2 linked regions of the Paraflavitalea devenefica genome follow. The protein of the gene in region 2 interacts with the protein of the main gene of each other region in a pairwise test. Links are inferred from orthologs where the notes say so. Each region holds a gene or a part of one and is shown on either strand. Other genes may lie near its edges. The genes, in order: HB364_RS30000 and recJ.

Region 1 (3,317 bases), on a different replicon or contig from region 2:
GATCTTTGCAGTCAGCAGGGTGGTGAAGGGGCCAGTCAAAGCAATGGTAAGCGCAAAGCCACTCAACAGCCATCCCGCCGTATCAATGGAAATATTGAATTCCCTGGCTATTGCAGGCAGTATACCGATTACGCCAAATTCAGTAGTAATGATCCCGAAGGCGCCCAGCGCCATGATGTAGATTGATCTTTTCATAAATACGAATAGCTGAATGTTTCGATTAACCCAATAAAGCACCCCGATAATGTGCTTTAAAAGCAGGGACTATCGTTTTGCATTTGTCAAAAAGGCAATGGAATCGTTGGTAACAGGATGCGTTGGCAGCGTTGCAGAAGACCAGCTCTGCGCATATTTACTGCAAACTTACATAGAAACATCGAAATGTATCGATATGTTTTAAAGGCTCCCGGATTTTTTAACAAATTGATAGAATGACAAGCGCTGCATTTACTGGACCAGGCATCACCCTGTATATTCATCCTCCCGAAAAAAGTACGACCTTTGCGCTCTTTGAACGATTATGAAGGTTTGCATTGCAGAGAAGCCAAGCGTGGCCAGGGATATTGCACAGATTATCGGCGCCAAAGAACGCAAGGACGGATACCTCGAAGGCAACGGGTACCAGGTTACCTGGACCTTTGGGCATTTCTGTACCCTGAAGGAACCGCATGACTATACAGACCAATGGAAGTTTTGGCGACTGGAAGACCTGCCCATGATCCCTCCCAGTTTTGGCATCAAACTCATCAACAACGATGGGGTACAAAAGCAATTCAAAGTTATAGAACAACTGGTGCAGCAATGCGAGGAAGTCATCAATTGCGGGGATGCCGGCCAGGAAGGGGAGTTGATCCAGCGTTGGGTATTGCTCAAAGCGCAATGCACGGCGCCCGTTAAAAGACTATGGATATCTTCCCTTACTGAAGAAGCTATCCGCGAGGGCTTCCGGAAATTGAAGGATGCTGCGCAATACGACAACCTCTATGCCGCCGGCAGCGCCCGGGCTATTGGCGATTGGCTGCTGGGCATGAATGCCACCCGGTTATTCACCAAGAAATTCGCCCAAGGCAAAACGGTGCTGTCTATAGGCAGGGTACAGACTCCCACCTTAGCTATGATCGTAGCCCGGCAGAAAGAGATCAATGCCTTTCAGTCGGAAGAGTACTGGGAATTGAAAACAGTATACCGGGAAACGGAATTCACCGCTACCATTGACCGCATCAAGGTATTGGACAGGGCGCAAAAAGGATTGGCCTACCTGCAGGAACATCCTTTTGAGATCACCTCCTTTGAAAAAAAGGAAGGGAAGGAGGGCAATCCCCGCCTGTTTGACCTCACGGCATTACAGGTGGAAGCCAATAAGAAGTATGCCTATTCTGCGGATGACACACTGAAATATATCCAGAACCTGTATGAAAAAAAGCTGGTCACCTACCCCAGGGTAGATACTACTTATCTCTCAGAAGACCTGCATCCCAAAATTGAGGGCATCATGCAGGACCTTACGCCCTATGCTGCGCTGACAGCCCCCATTCTTGCCAATCCTATTCCCAAGTTGAAGACGGTGTTCGATGACAAGAAGGTTTCCGATCACCATGCCATTATTCCCACAGGCGTGTATCCATCCAACCTGCCACAAGAGGAGAAGCGTATTTATGATCTGGTAGCCAGGCGTTTCATCGCGGCTTTTTACCCGGAGTGTAAGATATCCAATACTACGGTGCTGGGCAAGGTAGGGCAGGTGCCTTTTAAAGTCACCGGAAAACAGATCCTGGAGCCCGGCTGGAAGGAAGTATACGCCAATGATGTAACTCCTAAAAAAGAGGGCGAGGAAGAAGAAAAGGTCCTGCCGGTATTCGTGGCAGGGGAGAGCGGCCCGCATACGCCCAGGATACACCAGGGGAAAACCACACCGCCCAAGGCTTTCACTGAAGCGACCTTGTTACGGGCGATGGAAACAGCCGGCAAGCAGGTGGAAGATGAGGAAATGCGAGAACTGCTGAAAGATAATGGTATTGGCCGTCCCTCTACCCGCGCGAATATTATTGAGACCCTCTTCCGCCGGAAGTATATAGAGAAACGCAAGAAGAATATTTATGCTACCCAAACCGGCATCGACCTGATCGATACGATCCAGACGGAATTACTGAAAAGCCCTGAACTGACAGGTATCTGGGAACGTAAGTTACGCCTCATTGAAAAAGGAGAATATGCCATGGATACGTTCAAACAGGAACTGATCCAGATGGTTGTAGACCTTACTACAGAAGTAAAGACCGCTACTTATAAAGTGATAGCTGTTGCACCTGATCAACCGGCGAAGCAAGAGAAAGAGCCCGAAGAAAAGCCTAAAAGAGAACCCAAGCCCAGGGAGCCGAAAAAGACAATCGTGATAGAAGAGCTGCAATGCCCTAAATGCAAAGCGCATCTGCTGAAGAAAGGCAATACGGCTTACGGATGCGCCAATTTCAAAGTCTGTGGTTTTAAAGTGCCGTTTGAAGTCTTTGGCAAGAAGCTGTCTGACAAACAGATCGCCGACCTGCTCACCAAAGGGAAAACCGGTAAGATGAAGGGATGGAAACTTACAGGAGCAGCAAGTGAGACCGAAGGCAAGCTGAAACTGACTACCGCTTTTGAGCTGGAAATAGAGCCGTGATCCGCGTATTTATAGCTACAGAAATACCCTTACACCAATAAAATAAGATAATTACCGCATATAATTTATCGGGCTGATGCTTGCAAAGCTGGTATTTATGTATTAACTTTGAAATGCAAAGTACTTTTAGGGTGAAGGAAAGGCAGCATTATAGGATGAACAAGAGGAGAGGTTGACAGCAGGCAGGGCGGCTATTTATACCTTACTGGGGGGCTTTTGTGTCTGGATTGGCTTTGACGGAATGTCAATTTTTTTTGTCCCTCCACTTTGAAATGCAAAGCTCTTTTAGGAGAGAGTCAGCCGGTATTGCTTACGGTCTAACAAAACAAGTATTAATCAATTTATTATAATGGTTATGAGAGATCAAATATTATCCAACCTTGATAATCCTGCACAGTTGGAAAGACTGTACAGGGAAGATAAATCAGGTTTTAAGCGGTCATTTAATGTGTTGTACCCGGAGCTTAAGGACAGCACCTTCGCCAGCTTTTGGAATGCACGGCTGAATTTTGCCAAAGAAGAGATATCCTGGGGTACTGCCAAAGACCTGGTATTTGTGATTATTACTGCTCTCCTGGCAGGGCTGATCGCCAAGCTGCCGGTCATTTTATCTATAGATGAAGAGTTCTTCTATATGAGGAATGCCGGTTTTATTGTTTTC
Region 2 (3,207 bases):
AGCTCTTTTACAGCGGGCAGGTTCTGCAGGCAGGGGCCACACCAGGAAGCCCAGAAATCGAGCAGTACATACTTACCTTTATAACTGCTAAGGGACAAGGGCTTGTTCTGATCGGTAGGGATTATTGCCCATAGAGCCGGTTGGCCAATGCTGGTAGCTTTTACCTGTTGTATCCTTTTTAGTAAGGCAGTTGCTTCAGGCTGTTGCTGTAAATCCTTTGAAAGGCCCGTTAGTAAATGATGCATGCTGTCTGCATATTCCATTTTGGTACTGGCAATAAAATAGCACAACTGGTACAGGGACAGGTAGCTGGCAGGATTTTCTTTGATGAACTCCACCGTTACCTGTTTGTTTTTCCTATGCAGGGCGTTTAATTCATCGTTCATTTTTTGTTTTCCCGCTTCATCTGCTTTGGCCATGGTCGTGTCCATTTTCTGGTATTGACCAACGATAAGGTTGTCTACAGGTTTTTGTTTCTTTTTCAGCAACAGGAATTGTTCGTTTACCGGGGCATTGCTGAATGTGCAACTATCCAGTGTGTTACGGGCGCCGGTAGCATGTATAGTTACGGTTATATCCCTGTTTTCAAGAAAGAACTGATGTATGCCAAAGCCAGGTCTGGGAACATGCAGCGTGGCCAGCAAAGCGGTTTGTGGCAGCCGGCCGGTAAACACAAACCGGCCCTGTTCGATGCGGGTGGAATCTTTGAAATTCTGTTTGAGGTCGGAATAGTCTATAGTAGCTATATAGATCATCTTCCCTTCGAAGGAAGCAGGGGCTGTACCCGATAACCGGAACCGGGCTTGTGCCTGCGCATGGATTGTCATTAAATGAGTGGTCAGGAGAAAAGCGATAAAGCATTTGGGTAGTGACATAATCAATAATTTGCTGCTAATGTCTGTTAAGCGGCAGGTAGCGATGTACATCACTGAGAATATGGCAGGGATAGCTGTGAATCCGGCGCAGGATTATGCCTCGGATAACATGAAGTCAATCACTTTTAGCTGCAAATGTTTTTCCTCATTCCATACGTTTTCATCAAGGGTGAAAACGATGTCAATGGGTTTCTGTTCCTGCAGCAGGTGAAATTTGCGGGCCATATTGAAGCCGATCCCGTTGAACAGGATGTTTTCCTGCCGCAGGGAGAACTTGATGTGGTTGTCTTTCACGACTCTTGAGTAGCCGCTGTTCATCACTTTCCGGGTTACCCATACCGGCTTCAGGTTGTCAGGCCCGAAAGGCTCCATCTGGCAGATGATATTGTAGAAAGCGGGTTTCAGGTCTTTAAAGGGTATTTCTCCGTCAATAATGATTTCGGGAATCAGCAGATCGGGCGTGATGGTAGCTGCTACCACTTCTTCAAAGCGGGTGCGAAAAGCATCTACATTGCCGGGTTCCAGCGTCATGCCGGCGGCATAAAAGTGGCCACCATATCCCAGCAGTAGGTCTTTGCACTGGTGAATGGCCTCGTATACATTAAAACCTGCCACGCTGCGCGCGGACCCTGCTACATATTCACCGGATTGCGTTAATACGATGGTTGGCCGGTAATAATGATCAATGAGGCGGGAAGCTACAATACCTACCACACCTTTATGCCAGTGGGGCTGGTAAATTACGGTAGACTTACGTTCCAGGAATTCAAGGTTGCCTTCAATAAGCGCCAGGGCTTCGTCGGTAATATTTTTATCGGCCTCTTTCCGGGTTGTATTATCGGAATGCAGCATTTCGCCGTATTGATGGGCCTCTTCGAAGCTATTGGCAATGAACATTTGTACGGCCTTACGGGCGTCATCCATACGTCCGGCGGCATTCACCCGGGGCGCGATCATAAAGATGAGGCTATTGATAAACAGGGCCGATTCCAGCTTGCTCAGTTGTTTCAGGGCGCTGATGCCATAGTTGGGCGTTTCATTGGCTTTCTTCAATCCAAAGAAGGCCATCGTGCGGTTTTCGCCATTGATGGGCACTATATCGGCTGCAATAGCTGTGGCCACCAGGTCCAGGTATTCTTCCGCTTCTGCAGCGGGAAGATTCAGGCGTTGTGCCAGGGCGGTGATCAGTTTAAAGCCTACGCCGCAGCCGCAAAGCTCTTTATAAGGGTAGGGGCAATCCGGTTGTTTGGGATTGAGGATAGCCACTGCCGGGGGAAGAATGGTATCTGGTGTATGGTGATCGCAAACCACAAAATCAATTCCCCGTTCCCTGGCATAACCGATGAGGTCAACGGATTTGATGCCACAGTCTAAGGAAACAATGAGGGTAAATCCATTATCTACCGCGAAATCAATGCCCTGTTGGGAGATGCCATACCCTTCCCGGTAGCGGTGGGGGATATAAAAATCCAGTTTCTCAGGGTTATAATGTTTTTTCAGGAAGCTGAACAGGCAGGATACAGAGGTGATCCCATCCACATCATAGTCTCCAAAGACAAGTATTTTCTCGTGCCGGTCAAAGGCCGTGAGGATCCGGGCAACCGCTTTTTCCATATCCTTCATGAGCCAGGGATCATGAAGATCGGAAAGCTGGGGGCGGAAGTATTGCTTGGCACTGGTATAATTATCAATACCGCGTTGTACCAGTATTTTACAGAGAGCAGGATGTATTTTAAGGGATTCGTATAACTCGTTGACCTTTTTCTCATCAGCCGCCAGTATGTTCCATCGTTTCTGCATGATAGTTTTTGGGCGTTAAAACTTTCGGTCTGTTGTAAACCGCACAAGTTCTTCCAGGCCCTTTTGTACCTCCGGGTTATCAAATTCCTGTAAGATACTCAATGCCTCGTCACGATAGGCAAACATCTTTTGTTCAGTGTACTCAATACCCCCGGCATGCTTTACCGTATCAATGACTTCCTGTACTTTAGCCACATCCTTATTGTGATTTTTTATAATGTAAATCAGCCCGCGGCGGGTAGTGGCATCAGAATTGTTAAGGGTATATATTAATGGTAAGGTGAGTTTCTTTTCCTTGATATCATTGCCGGTAGGTTTTCCGATGGAGTCGTTGCCATAGTCGAACAAATCGTCTTTGATCTGGAAAGCAATCCCTACTTTTTCGCCAAAAAGACGCATCTTTTCTGTCAGACTTTCATCATGGGTAGTGGAAAAGGCGCCGGCAGCACAGGCAGAGGCCAGCAGAGAAGCTGTTTTGCCGGTGATGATCTCAAAATAGACGTCCTCTTTCAGGTTCAGGGAACGGGATTTT

The links.
Region 1: the proteins of recJ (region 2) and HB364_RS30000 interact in binary tests that used the Escherichia coli proteins (3 or more experiments, as listed by UniProt). The link is inferred for Paraflavitalea devenefica from one-to-one orthologs.

What each region holds. Positions count from the first base shown.
Region 1 is NZ_JAARML010000007.1:275,859-279,175, reverse strand. What follows is about bases 107-3,088. They hold HB364_RS30000 (type IA DNA topoisomerase), read left to right. Parts: upstream 107-520; coding sequence 521-2,656; downstream 2,657-3,088. Other genes in these bases: HB364_RS29995 (DUF4153 domain-containing protein), read left to right, coding at 3,012-3,088; HB364_RS30005 (MFS transporter), read right to left, coding at 107-195. Also shown: more of HB364_RS30005, read right to left, coding at 1-106; more of HB364_RS29995, read left to right, coding at 3,089-3,317.
Region 2 is NZ_JAARML010000003.1:35,598-38,804, forward strand. Bases 323-3,194 are described here. They hold recJ (single-stranded-DNA-specific exonuclease RecJ), read right to left. Parts: upstream 2,676-3,194; coding sequence 969-2,675; downstream 323-968. Other genes in these bases: HB364_RS18595 (TlpA disulfide reductase family protein), read right to left, coding at 323-875; HB364_RS18605 (polyprenyl synthetase family protein), read right to left, coding at 2,691-3,194. Outside these bases: more of HB364_RS18595, read right to left, coding at 1-322; more of HB364_RS18605, read right to left, coding at 3,195-3,207. UniProt on the Escherichia coli protein: Single-stranded-DNA-specific exonuclease.